DNA from 2 places in the Duganella sp. 3397 genome. Region 2 is predicted to be linked to the other one. Evidence: predicted binding sites of a transcription regulator. Region 2 holds the regulator's gene; the other holds the start of a gene.
What was found. Region 2 encodes FliA, which starts transcription of late flagellar genes. Its sites were predicted from a motif close to CTAAAGTTTNNNNNNNNNNNGCCGNTA; they were not measured.

Region 1: J2X54_RS22365 (flagellar protein FliT) is a predicted target of FliA. The motif match lies at 3,161-3,187, and genes of this name have one in related genera.

Annotation. Positions count from the first base shown of each region.
Region 1 is NZ_JAVDVB010000008.1:15,531-22,355, forward strand. It holds gene J2X54_RS22355 (LPXTG cell wall anchor domain-containing protein) at 1-1,328, shown strand, start outside; gene J2X54_RS22360 (aminotransferase class I/II-fold pyridoxal phosphate-dependent enzyme) at 1,448-2,671, shown strand; gene J2X54_RS22365 (flagellar protein FliT) at 2,830-3,108, opposite strand; gene J2X54_RS22370 (HDOD domain-containing protein) at 3,282-4,109, opposite strand; gene J2X54_RS22375 (CsbD family protein) at 4,342-4,533, shown strand; gene J2X54_RS22380 (S9 family peptidase) at 4,597-6,822, opposite strand.
Region 2 is NZ_JAVDVB010000006.1:104,356-111,180, reverse strand. It holds gene flhA (flagellar biosynthesis protein FlhA) at 1-136, shown strand, start outside; gene J2X54_RS20345 (transposase) at 194-1,210, shown strand; gene flhF (flagellar biosynthesis protein FlhF) at 1,411-2,961, shown strand; gene J2X54_RS20335 (antiactivator of flagellar biosynthesis FleN protein) at 2,954-3,778, shown strand; gene J2X54_RS20330 (RNA polymerase sigma factor FliA) at 3,796-4,527, shown strand; gene J2X54_RS20325 (flagellar motor protein) at 4,509-5,255, shown strand; gene motD (flagellar motor protein MotD) at 5,257-6,033, shown strand; gene J2X54_RS20315 (flagellar protein FlgN) at 6,126-6,590, opposite strand; gene flgM (flagellar biosynthesis anti-sigma factor FlgM) at 6,599-6,825, opposite strand, start outside.

The DNA.
Region 1 (6,825 bases), on a different contig from region 2:
TGCACGTGTACGTGGAATTGAGCGCGGGCGGGCGGCGCGATATCCGCCTGGCCACGGTGTGGTTGCAGCCCGACCCCAACCCGGCGCCGCCGGTGCGGATGGCGCCGGCCGCCATCGCTGCCGCCGAGCCGGCCAGGGTGGCGGACAGCGCAGCGCCGGCGCCAGCGCGCGCGGTACGCGACCGCACCCGGCCGGCGCCGATGCCGTCGTTCCACGAGTCGGAAGTGGGCGGACCGGGCGGCTTGAAAGCGGCGCCAGCGCAGGCCCGGCCGCCAGCGCTGGTGCCGGTGCGCGATATCCCTGAACGCATTTCCGAGGCGCTCGGTTCCCGGTTGATTGCGCCGGCCAGGGTGGCTGAGAAAACGGCAGACAAAACGGCTGACAAAACGGCTGACAAAACGGCGGAAAAGCTGGCGTCAAAAGCCGACAACAAGCTCGCCGCCAAGCCCGAAGGCGCCGTTGCCAAACCAGAGGCATTAGCCGCCAAGCCCGAAGCCGCCTCTGTCAAACGCGAGGCCGTCGCCACCAAACCAGCAGCAGCCACCAAGCCTGCGGCGGTCGCGAGCACCCCAGCCACCTCTGCGCCACCACCGCTAGTGGCGCAAGCGTTGTTGCCGATGCCGCCCTTGCCATTACCGGTCGGCGTGAAAAAGGCGGCCGCTCCTGCCGCCTGCGCGCCAAGCAGTTCTGGCGCCAAAGAGTGCCAGGTGCTCGATGCCCAAAGCCAGGCGCTGTCGACCAAGCTGGTGGAGCTGGAAGGCAAAGTGAAGCAATTACAAACCGCGCTGGCCGGTTCCACCGGCGCTGCAGCTGCGGCCCAGGTGGCAAGCAAAATGGCAATCCCGATCGCAACTCCGCCCGCCCCGGCCGCCAAGCCGTTGACGATCGCCTCCGGCATGGGCGAAGCGCGGGCCGCAGAGATCAAGCCGGAGACACCGGTCGCGGCCAAGCCAGCCGCGCCCACGCCAGCGCTGAAGGCCGAGGCCGGCGTCGAGGGCGCCAAGGAAGCCGCCAAGGAAGCCGCTGTACCGGCGCCGGAAGCCGCACCAGTACAGCAACGCCGCGTGCTGCCCAAGCTCAAGTACAAAAAGGAAAAGCCGCCGGAGGAGCAATCGAGCAAGCTGCCGCTGATTCTCGGTGCGCTGGCCGCCGCCTTGCTGGCTGGCGCTGGTGTGTGGTTCTACCTGCGCCGCAAGAAGTCGGGCAAGCCGCTCAAGATATGGCAAGGCTTCCGCAAGAAGCCGCGCACGACCGAAGCGGCTGGTGACGAGTTCCGCGAAGTGCCCACGCCCGAGTGGGCCGCCCCGGGACCGGCGGTCCAGCCCTGATTCCATGTAAGAACTTTTTTCGCATAAGTATATAACTTGAAGCTCTGTCAACGCTCTGACGAACTGGGGTATAGTTATCGACGCTTTCGAGCCTCGCCTTCCCATTTTGAAAGAGCCCCATGACTGCAGCCGACCTTCCATCCCAGGACCAACAACAGTACCAAGCGTTCAAGCAACTCGGTCTCAAACTCGATATGTCACGTGGCAAGCCATCGCCCGAGCAGCTCGACCTGTCGAACGCCTTGCTCGAGGCCGTGCACGGCTACAAGGCCGCTGACGGCACCGACGGCCGCAACTACGGCGGCACGGTTGGCCTGCCGGAGGCGCGCGCATTGTTCGGCGAATTGCTGGCCGTGCCGGCCGCGCAGGTGGTGGTCGACAGCAGCGCCAGCCTGTCGCTGATGCACGACGTCATCGTCTATGCCCTGTTGAACGGCACGCCCGGCAACGCGCCGTGGGTGCGCGAGCCGGTGACCTTCCTGTGCCCGGTACCGGGCTACGACCGCCACTTCGCCATCTGCGAAACGCGCGGCATCAAGATGATCAACGTGCCGATGAACGACGATGGTCCGGACATGGACCTGGTGGAAAAACTGGTGGCCGAGGACGCCAGCATCAAGGGCATGTGGTGCGTGCCGAAGTACAGCAACCCGGGCGGCGTGGTGTATCCCGACGCCGTGGTGCAGCGCCTGGCCGCGATGAAAACCGCCGCTCCCGACTTCATCCTGATGTGGGACGACGCCTATCGCTTCCACCACTTGGGGGCGCAAAAGCTGGAGGTGCAAGATATCCTCAAAGCGTGCGCCGCCGCCGGCAACCCGGACCGTGCGTTCGTGTTCGCCTCCTCGTCGAAAGTGACCTGGGCCGGTTCGGGCATCGCCGCGCTGGCGTCGTCGCCGGCCAATATCGCCTGGTGGACCAAGCTTGCCGGCATCCGCAGCATCGGCCCGGACAAGATCAACCAGCTGCGCCACGTGCGCCTGCTGAAAGACCTGCCGACCGTGGAAGCGCTGATGGAACAGCACGCGGCCCTGCTGAAGCCGAAGTTCGACGCGGTACTGGCGCAATTCGAAGAGTACCTGGGCAATGTGCCGGGCGTGAGCTGGACCCGTCCGCAAGGCGGCTACTTCATCGACCTGGTGACGCCGGACGGCGCCGCGAAACGCACGGTGGCGCTGGCCAAGGAAGCGGGCATCACCCTCACGCCAGCCGGCGCGGCCTTCCCGTATGGTAACGATCCGAAAGACCGCCACATCCGCATCGCCCCGAGCTTCCCGTCGCTCGACGAAATCACCCAGGCAGCCCAAGGCATCGCCCTGTCCCTGCGCGTCGCCCTCGCATAAGACTTCGGGGTCAGTGCCGACATTCGGACACGAGCGCATCAATTTGCTGACCAGTGCGGTGCAAATAAGTTCAAAAATGTCCGAATGTCGGCACTGACCCCGAAGTAGGGGTGAAAAAAAAGCGCCGGGTGGGCGCTTTTTTGTTGGGCTGGCTGGTTTTACTGGCGGGCCATGCCGGGGATGGTGTTCATCCAGGGATCGGCCAGGTCGCGGATTTCGCGGTCGTTGGCCAGGATTTGTTTGAGCAGGTCGATCTTGCGCAGGCGTGGTGCGCCTTCCATTGGCGGTACGCCGGTGGCCGTGGCGCGCGCGGCGCTGGCGCAGCGGGCTTCCAGTTTGCCGACGCCATCCCAGTCGCCCATGCGCGCGGCGGCAGCCATCTGGGTGCTCAGGCCGGCAATGTTTTCGTACATCGAGAGGACTTCGGAAGTGTTCATCAGCTCACCAGGATAAGTTGCGAGATTAAGACGGATTACCGCATGTCTTGATTAACGTCCGCTTAAACGGGAACTTGAGGGCAAAATCAAAATAATTTGAAAAAAGATGAAAAAAAAGCTGCCGGACCGAAATCAGGCAGCTTTGGCGGCGAAACAGTGCGAAATATTGTCGCTTACTTCACCAATTCTTCCAGGCCTGCGGACAGTTCGTCCGGTGACGGCATGTCGTCGATCAGGGCGTCGTCTTCCAGGCCCAGTTCTTCGGCCAGCTCGGTCGGGTAGCAGGCGGTGATTTCTTCGGCCGTGAGGCCGGCCTGTTCCACGCGGGCGCGCCAGGCGGCCAGCGACACCACCGCTGCCAGGCGGTTGAGCTCGCCATCCTTGTGCGGCTCGGGGAAGGCCATGATGGTTTCAGCGAAGGTTTCCGGGAATTTCCAGCGGCGGGCCAGTTCGGCGCCGACGTCGGCGAAGGTGTAGCCGAACGAGGCCACTTCGGCGTCCAGGCGGCGCGAGTCCATCGGACCGGCCACTTTATCGAGGGCCATGGCCTTTTCCGGCATGGCCGAGTGGATCACCAGTTGGCCGATCGCGTGCATCATGCCGATGGTGAAGGCGAGGTCGGTGTTTTCGCGGGTTTTCTTGGCGATCCACTTGGCCGAGACCGCCGTGTGCAGGCTGTAGCGCCAGAATTGCTTGAGGTCGAGGCCGGGCACGGTCTTGAAACCGCTCACCAGGCCGGAGCTGATAACGAGCGTACGCACCGTGACGAAACCGAGCATCAGCACCGCATCTTCCACCGTGCCGATGCTGCGCGAGACATGGTAGTAGGCCGAGTTGGCCAATCGCAGCAGCTTGGCGCTCAGCACCGGGTCCGTCGACAGCTTCTTGGCGATCTCCTCGGTGGAGACGCTGGCCTTGTCAAAGCTGCTGATCAGTTCTTCGACGACTTTCGGGGCGGTAGGCAACGCGGTCGGATTCTGGAACAGTGCATCAAGTTTCATCTGGGATCTCCTGGGTGTTCGTCGTTGTTAGCACGTTGCTATGGGTTAACTATATAGCGATTCGCCATCAGAAAGAAGCCTTTTGCACCCGACCGTATCTTTTCTGTCGCCCACGGTTTTACATTCTTGGTGAGTGACCGCACAGAAGCTCGACCATGACCGGCCTATAGTGAAACCCATGCACACAACGTTGTGTGTCCGGTAGCTTCAACATTGACCCAAGGAGTGCATCATGAACGAAGATCAAGTCAAAGGTAAGGCGAAGGAAATCGGCGGCAAAATCCAGGAAGGCGCCGGTAAAGTAGTCGGCTCTTCGGAACAGCAGGCCAAGGGCCTCAACAAGCAAGCCGAAGGCAAGCTGCAAAAGAACGTCGGCGACGCCAAAGAAGCCATTGACGACACCCTCAAGGGCAACCGCAACTAAGCCACGCTTGGGATGCAGGTAAAACAAGGGCCGCAATCGCGGCCCTTTTGACGTCTGTCTACATTACTTGGTGGGTTCCGGCATCAGGTTCTTCTTGAAGAAGGCCTCGATCATGCCATACACGTGGCGCTGCGGCACCTTGCCCGAGATACCGTGCTTGGCGCCCGGGTAGGTCATCAGGTCGAACTGCACGTTGCGCGCCACCAGCGCATCGATCATGCGCGTGGTGTTAGTGAACAGCACGTTGTCGTCGGCCATGCCGTGCACCAGCAGCAGCTTCGATTTCAAGCCATCGACGTGCGAGAACACGCTGCCCGACTTGTAACCGGCCACGTTCAGCTTCGGCGTGCTCATGAAGCGCTCGGTGTAGTGGGTGTCGTACAGCGACCAGTCGGTCACCGGCGCCACCGACACGCCCATGGCGATCTTGTCCGAACCCTGCGACAGCAGGCGCAGGGTCATGAAGCCGCCGTAGCTCCAGCCGAACACGCCGATGCGCTTCGGATCGATAAAGCTCTGCTTGCTCAGCCACTCGATGCCGGTCAGCTGGTCTTCCACTTCGGCGCGGCCCATGTCGAGGTAGATCGGGTCGGTGAACGCGCGCTCGCGGCGGCTCGAACCGCGGTTATCGAGGCGCCACACCACGAAGCCCTGCTGCGCCATGTACTGGTCGAACAGGTTGCCCCACTTGCGCGCGACATGCTGCGCGCCCGGGCCGCCGTAGGTGGACAGAAACACCGGGTACTTTTTGGCCGGATCGAAGCCGGATGGCTTGGTGATCGAGTAGTACATGGTCTGGCCGTCTTTCGACTTGATGGTGCCGTATTCGGGGCGCAGGTGGGCGTCCAGGTATTTCGCGTACGGGTGGCTGGCGTTCAGCTCATTGTGCTCGAGCCAGCTGATCATGGTGCCGTCGGGCCGGCGGATGCTCACCTGGGGCGGCGTGCTTGGATCGGAGTAGGTATCGACGAAGACTTCGCCATTGCCGGCAAAGTTGGAATCGTGCCAGCCGTCGCCTTGGGTGATGCGGGCAGGCTTGTCGGCGCTGGAGCCGTCGAGCCTGAGCGCGTAGGTCTGGCTGTCGGTCACCGCGTCGCGGTTCGACTGCACGAACACGCGACCGGCTTTCTCGTCCACGGCCAGCACGCGGTCCACGCCCCATTCGCCGCTCGAGATCGGATGCAGCAGCTTGCCATTCATATCGTACAGGTACAGGTGCTTGCGGCCCGTGCGTTCCGACGACCACACAAAACCCTTGCCTTTGGCCAGGAAGCGCAGATCGTCGAAGATATCGACCCAGGTTTTCGAGGTTTCGGTGACCAGCACGCGCTGCGCCAGCGTGGCGGCATCGACCGAGATCAGTTCGAGTTTTTTCTGGTCGCGGCTCTGGCGCTGGAACAGCAGCGCTTTGCTGTCGCTGCTCCAGTCGGCGCGCACCAGGTAGATATCCTGTTCGCTGCCAAGGTCCACATTGCGAATCGCGCCGCCGGCAGGCGAGACGATCTTCAGTTGCACGGTGGCGTTCGGGTCGCCGGCGGCCGGGTAGCGCTGGTCGATCACGTCGGTACGGTCGGCATAGATCTCGAAGCGGCGCACCACCGGCACCTGCGCTTCGTCGTAGCGCTTGAAGGCGATGGCCGAGTCGTCCGGCGCCCAGTAGTAGCCGGTGGTCTGGTGCATTTCTTCCTGCGCCACGAACTCGGCCTCGCCGTTGTGGATGGTGCCGGCGCCGTCGCTGGTCAACTGGCGCTCGGCGTTGGTAGTCAAGTCGATCACGAACAGGTTCTGGTCGCGCACGAACGAGAGGTAGCGGCCCTTGGGCGAGATCTTCGGATCGAGCACATTGCCCTTGGCGACCAGGCGCGCGGCGTCGGGTTTGGCGGCGTCGATCAGGTACAGGTTGCCGGCGATCGGCACCAGCAGCTGCTTGCCGTCCGGCGACCAGCTGTAGTTGAGGATGCCCTTGAGGGCGGCGGTGCGGGCGCGTTCGCGGCGCGCTTTTTCGGCGTCGGACAGGTTCTCTTCCGGCACCAGGGTTTTCGAATCGACCAGGCGCTGGGTCGATTTGTTCTTCAGGTTATATTCCCACAGGTCGAGCTGGAACTGGTTGTCGTCGCGGCCCTTGAGGAAGGTGACGCGCGCGCCGTCCGGCGAGACCTTCAGGTTGCGTACGCCAGGGCCGCTGAGCGACGGGTCGGAGTGGATGCGGTCCAGGGTAAGTTTCTCGGCGGTGGCGTGGCCACCGGCAAGCATTGCACACAGCGTGATTGGTGCGAGAATAAAGCGCATGAA
Region 2 (6,825 bases):
GCCGGGCCCGCTGCGCGCCTTGCTGTCGCGCTTCCTGCGGCGCGCGCTGCCGCAGCTGAAAGTGCTGTCGCATGCCGAGATCCCGGAGAGTAAAACCATCCGCGTAACGGCCCTGGTCGGCCAACAGCCGGGGTAAATCAAGCACGTTTGAGCAGCATCAATCGGCGCTCTGTGGCAAGTCTACACTGGCCACATGAGCGACGATTACGACTCGCCATGGAAGGAAGTGGTCATCCACCACTTTCCCGAGTTCATGGCTTTCTACTTCCCCCAGGCGCATGCGCAAATCGACTGGTCGCTGCCGCACGTGTTTCTCGACCAGGAACTGGCTGCGCTGTCGCGCGATGCCGAGCTGGGCAAGCGCTTGCTCGATAAACTGGTCAGCGTGCACAAGCTCGACGGCGACGAGCAATGGGTGCTGGTGCACCTGGAAGTGCAGGGCTGGCGCGATGCCGATTTTGCCGAGCGCATGTTTGTCTACAACTACCGCGTGTACAACCGCTATCGGCACCCGGTGGCCAGCATGGCCTTGCTCACTGACGACAACCGCCACTGGCGTCCGACCGGCTTCGGCTGGCGGCAACTGGGCTGTACCATGCAGCTTGATTTTCCGATCGCAAAAATGCACGATTACGCGTATGTGATCGCGGACCTGGCCAATCAGGACAATCCGTTTGCGCTGGTGAGCGCGGCGCATCTGCTGGCGCAAAATACGCGTAACGATGCCCACCGCCGCCGCATCGCCAAGTGGCGGCTCACCAAGATGTTGTACGAGCGCGACTGGGACCGGCAGCGTATCATCGACCTGTATCGGGTGATGGACTGGATCATGCGGCTGCCGCCAGCGCTGGAACAGCGTCTGCGGACCGGGATTGTTCAACTTGAAAGGAGATCTGACATGACTTATTTGTCTTCTATCGAACGCATAGGAATGGAAATTGGTGAGCGCGAAGGGCTCAAGCGGGGGCTTGATGAAGGGCGCAAGCGGGGGCTTGATGAAGGACGCAAGCAGGGAATTGATGAGGGCTTGCAGCAAGGACAGCGGCGCGGAGCCGCCGATATGCTGGCGCTGGTGCTCAAAGCACGCTTCGGCCCGCTTGATCCATCGGTGCAGTCGCGCATCGATGCAGCAGATACTCGGCAGATCACCCGCTGGGCCGAAAACTCGGTCCACGCCCACTCGCTCGACGCTGTTTTTGGCAGCGAATGAACGCCGTACCCGGCCGCATTGAAATGCGGCCCATTTCCCCACCTGTTCATCAGATCGTTTCCTGAGTGCATCGTCAATAATGGCACTGTCCGAGTGATAGAAGCGTCGCAGCCGCGCGATGCATCGCTCAAGCTACAGGAGTCATTGATGGCCTACATTACCTTGCCACCCCGCGTCAGCCAGTTCATCGGGAGCCGGCCATGAACGTGAAAAAATTCACCGCGCCCACGTCGCGCGAGGCATTGCGCAAGGTCCGGGAAGCGCTGGGGCCAGACGCCGTGATCCTGTCCAACCGCCAGGCCGACGGTATGATTGAAATCCTGGCCCTGGCCAATGACGATGCCGCTTCGCTGGCGATGCCGGCGCCGCACTCGCCGATGGCCGAGCCGGCCCCGTCGCTCGACTTTGACGCGGCCATCGCCCAGCGCAGCCAGCGCCTCGATGCACGCCTGGAGCCGCACTTCAAAGATGAAGCGCCACGCCTGGCGCCGCGCCAGACACAAGCTGTGCAACCGGCCATGCAGCCGATGCAGCCGGCGCCGCGCAGCATGCAGCCAGCCCCACAGCAAGCTCAGCAATTTCAGCACGCCCAGCAAGCCCAGCAAGCAACCCCGCAACCGGCACGCCGCGTGGTCGCCTCGCCATCATCGTTCGCCACCAAGACCGCTGCCGCTGCTGCATCTGCCGCCGCGCCAGCCATGCCGGCCCAGCCGCGCACGCCGCAGCTGGACGCCACCCAGGTCAGCGCCATGGTGGCCTCCGCCGTCGCCAGCGCCAAGCAGAGCGCGGCGCTGGAAATGCAGGACATGATGAGCGAAATCCGCGCCATGCGCGGCATGATGCAAACCCAGTTGGCGGAAATCGCCTGGGGCAGCACCCAGGCGCGCGAGCCGCAAAAAGCCGCCGTGCTGCGCGAGATGCTGGCCGCCGGTTTCTCTGCCAGCCTGTCGCGCTACCTGATCGACAAGCTGCCGGCCGGCCGCGACGCTGCCGACAGCATGCGCTGGATCAAAACCGTGTTGACGCGCAACCTGTCGGCCATGACCAACGAAGATGCGCTGATCGACCAGGGCGGCGTGTTCGCACTGGTGGGTCCGACCGGCGTGGGCAAGACCACCAGCACCGCCAAGCTGGCTGCGCGTTGCGTGATGCGCCACGGCCCCGAAAAGCTGGCCCTGATCACCACCGACGCCTACCGTATCGGCGCCCACGAACAACTGCGCATCTACGGCAAGATCCTCGGCGTGATGGTGCACTCGGTCAAGGATGAAGCGGACCTGCGCATCGCCCTCAAGGAATTGCGCAACAAGCACACGGTGCTGATCGATACCGTGGGCGTGAGCCAGCGCGACCAGATGGTCACCGAGCAGGTTTCGATGCTGCAAGGCGCCGGTGCCGACGTCAAGCGCCTGCTGTGCCTGAACGCCACGGCCACCCAGGAAACCCTGTCGGAAGTGGTGCGCGCCTACCAGGGCAGCGGCCTGGCCGGCTGCATCATGACCAAGCTCGACGAAGCGGCCGCCATCGGCAACGTGCTCGACGTGGTGATCCGCCAGAAGCTCAACCTGTTTTACGTCTCGAATGGCCAGCGCGTGCCGGAAGACCTGCACCTGGCCGACCCGGCCTACCTGATCGACCGCGCGTTCAAGTTGAAACGCGACGTGGTAAACACCCAGTACCTGGACAATGAACTGCCATTGCTGATGTCGGGCAATCAACATACTGCGATGCGCGAGGTCCACCTTGGCTAATTTCGATTTCGACCAGGCCGAAGGCCTGCGCCGCATGCTGGCGGGGCCCAAGCCCCGCATCGTTACCTTCCTGTCCGCCACCGCGCAAGACGACAAGGGCGCCATGCTGGTCAACCTGGGCGCCTCGCTGGCCCGGGCCGGCAACGACGTGCTGCTGATGGACGCCTGCGCCAGCGCGCGCGGCGTGGCCAGCCGGCTCGGCCTCGACGGCGGCGCCAGCCTGCTCAACGTGGCGCGCCAGGAATGCGCACTGAACCAGGTGCTGCACCAGGCGCCGCAAGGCTTTTCTGTGGCGTCGATGACACGCGGCATGCCGCGCACCGGTCCCGACGAAACCCGGCGCCTGGCCAAGGCCTTCGATGTGCTGGTCAAGCAGACCGGCATGGTGATCGTCGATGGGGAATTCGACGGCGAGTCATTCCCCGTACCGGTGATGGCCAGTTCCGAGATCGTGGTGCAGGTGTCGGCCAACGCCGGTTCGATCAAGGCTGCCTACAGTTTGATCAAGCAATTGAACCAGGAGTTCGGTCGCCGGCCATTCGGAATTCTTGTCACCGGCGCATCAGAGGCCGAAGCGAAGTTGGTTTACGATAATATGGCACAAGCTGCCAGCCGTTACCTGGCCGTCAACCTGGTCTCGATGGGCTCGGTGCCGGCCGATGAATACCTGCAGCGCGCCGCGCGGTTGGGGCGCGCGGTGGTGGATGCGTTTCCGCTGGCCGGTGCATCGGTGGCCTTTCGTCAACTGGCGGGGCGCTTTGCGCTGGCTGGCTCGCCTACTTTCCAGACGGGGAGCGGCAATCACTTTAGCGCTTGAAAGTAAAATAATAGGCTATGTACACGGTCAAAGGGAAAGCGGACAAGAACACCTTGCTGACGCAGCACATGCCGTTGGTCAAGCGTCTTGCCCATCACATGAAGGCAAAATTGCCGCCCAGCGTAGAGGTCGATGATCTGGTCCAGGCCGGCATGATCGGGCTGCTCGACGCCATCAACCGTTACGAAGAAACCCATGGCGCGCAGTTCGAGACCTATGCCGTGCTGCGCATCCGTGGCGCCATGCTCGACGAGCTGCGCACCAGCGACTGGCTGCCGCGCTCGATGCGCCAGAACATGCGCAAGATCGAAGCGGCCATGAGCACGCTGCAGCAAAAGCTCGGCCATCCACCGACCGAGTCGGAAGTGGCCAAGTCGCTCAAGCTGTCGCTGTCCGACTACCAGGACATGCTGTCCGACGGCGGCGGCCACCAGCTGGTGTACTACGAGGATTTTCACGACGACGATGGCAACGACAGCTTCCTCGACCGCTACTGTTCCGATGAAGAATCCGATCCGCTGCGCGCGCTGCTCGACACCGACTTCCGCCAGGCCGTGATCAACGCCATCGACGCCTTGCCCGAGCGCGAGAAGATCCTGATGGGGCTGTATTATGAAGAGGAGCTCAACTTGAAAGAAATCGGCGCCGTCATGGGCGTGTCGGAATCGCGCGTATCGCAACTGCATACGCAAGCCGTGGCGCGCCTGCGGGCCAATCTGAGGGAGAAGGCATGGACTGGGCCAGCATAGCCGGTGTCGTCATTGCGTTGATCGGCATCGCCATCGGCCAGACCATGGAAGGTGGCAAGCTGTCGTCACTGGTGCAGCCGGCCGCGTTTGCCATCGTGGTGGTGGGCACCTTCGGCGCCGTGCTGCTGCAATCGAAGTTGCGCACCTTTGTGCGTGGCATGAAAATGCTGCGCATGGTGTTTGCGCCGCCGCCCGATACCCGCGCCGCCCTGGCGCGCGACATCAGCGCCTGGAACCTGGCCGCGCGCCGCGACGGCCTGCTCTCGCTCGAGCGCCACATGCTGGCGTCGAAAGACAAATTCAATACCAAGGGCTTGCGCCTGATCGTCGACGGCATCAATCCCGACAAGCTGCGCCAGCTGCTCGACACCGAAATCACTGCCTACGAAACCGAGGAGCGCCTGGCCGTGCGGGTGTGGGAGTCCGCTGCCGGCTACGCGCCTACCATCGGCATCCTGGGCGCCGTGCTGGGCCTGATCCACGTGATGGAAAACCTGACCGACCCCACCAAGCTGGGCGCCGGCATTGCGGTCGCGTTCGTCTCGACGATTTACGGCGTGGGCCTGGCCAACCTGTTCTTCTATCCGATTGCCAACAAGCTCAAGGCCATCGTCAACCAGAACGTCCACCAGCAGGAAATTGCCGCCGCCGTGTTTTACGACATTGCCACTGGCGACCACTCGCGCGTGATCGAAGAACGCATCGCTACCCTGATGCGTGAGCACTGATATGCACTACCGGCGCGCCCGCAAGAAATTCGACGAGGAAGTGGAAAACCACGAGCGCTGGCTGATCTCGTATGCCGATTTCATCACCTTGCTGTTCGCGTTTTTTGTCGTGATGTACGCCATCTCGTCGGTCAATATCGGCAAGTACAAGGTGTTTTCCGATGCCCTCGGTGACGCTTTCGGCGGCGCCGGCGCCGCGCCGGTGACCAACACCGAGGTGCCCAATCTGCCGATCCCCAATCCCGCCCTGAAACGCCGCGCCGAGATGCTCAAGCAGGAACGGCAGGAGATGACCAGGCTGGCGCAGGATTTACTGTCCACGCTGGCGCCGCTGGTCAAGGAAGGGAAAGTGCGGGTCACGCAAAACAGCCGCGGTGTGAGCGTGGAAATCAACGCCAGCGTGCTGTTCGACCCGGCCGACGCGCGCCTGACGCCGGAGTCGGTGGAAGCGCTGAGCGCGGTAGGCGTGCTGCTCAAGAACGATACCCACAACGTGCAAGTGGAGGGCCACACCGACGACCTGCCGATCAGCAATGCGCAGTTCCCGTCGAACTGGGAATTGTCGTCAGTGCGCGCCAGCAGCGTGGTGCGCCTGTTCGTGGAAAACGGCGTGGCGCCGACCCGCCTGACGGCAGTGGGCTTCGGCTCGAACGTGCCGGTCGCCTCCAACGACGACCCCATCGGCCGCGCCCGCAACCGCCGGGTGGCGGTAACGATTTTGTCGGGCCTGCCCGATCCGGTCACCGAATTGCCGACCGAGGTGGTGCCGCAGCAGTAACCCGGCAACTGTGACCCTGTACGTGTGCGTTGGCGTTTGGGGTCGGACCCCGTACGGGGTCCGACCCGCTTTGCTGTGCGGGGTAAAAACGATTAGCCGGCGAGGAAGCCGCGGCTGCGTGGAATCGGATTCGACATGCCGGTCGCGCTGTAAGTCTGACCGCCGGCCGTAGGCCGCAGGGCCGCCAACGCGCCCTGGGTGTTATTGATTTGCTTGTTGATCAGCATGCCGTTCACACGGTTGAGCTCTTTGGCTTCGCGCGTGGTCTCGAGCAGGGCGGCCCAGGCCTGGGCGATGCTGGCATCGCCGCTGGCGGCAATCCACGCCTCCATGCCCGCTTCTTCGGCCGGGAAACCGGCCTTGCCCAGGGCGCGATGGCGCTGGGCCGACAGCAAGGTCATTTGCGTGATCAACGCGGTTTTCTTGCTGGTGACTACATCCAGGCCTTCGATCTCCGCCGATACCAGCATCTGTTGCTCCTGCTTCAGCAAGTCCAGCAAGGTGGTCATGATGTGCGCTTCTTCGCGCAGGTTGTCGAGCGGGGTGACCGTGGTCATTGTCTATCCTAACGTTGTCTTGAGTGCAGCAGATCCTTGACCGTATCGAGCAAGCCATCCGCCACTTTTTCCGAGTTGACCTGGAACTGCCCATCGGCAATCGCCAGCTTGATGCGTTCGACTTTCTTGCTGTCGAACACCGCGCCTGCGCCATTGGCGGCACTCGCTGCCATGGCCTGGCCCTGCGGCGACAAGCGTACGCTGTCGGTCGCGGCCGGGGTGGACGACTGCACTG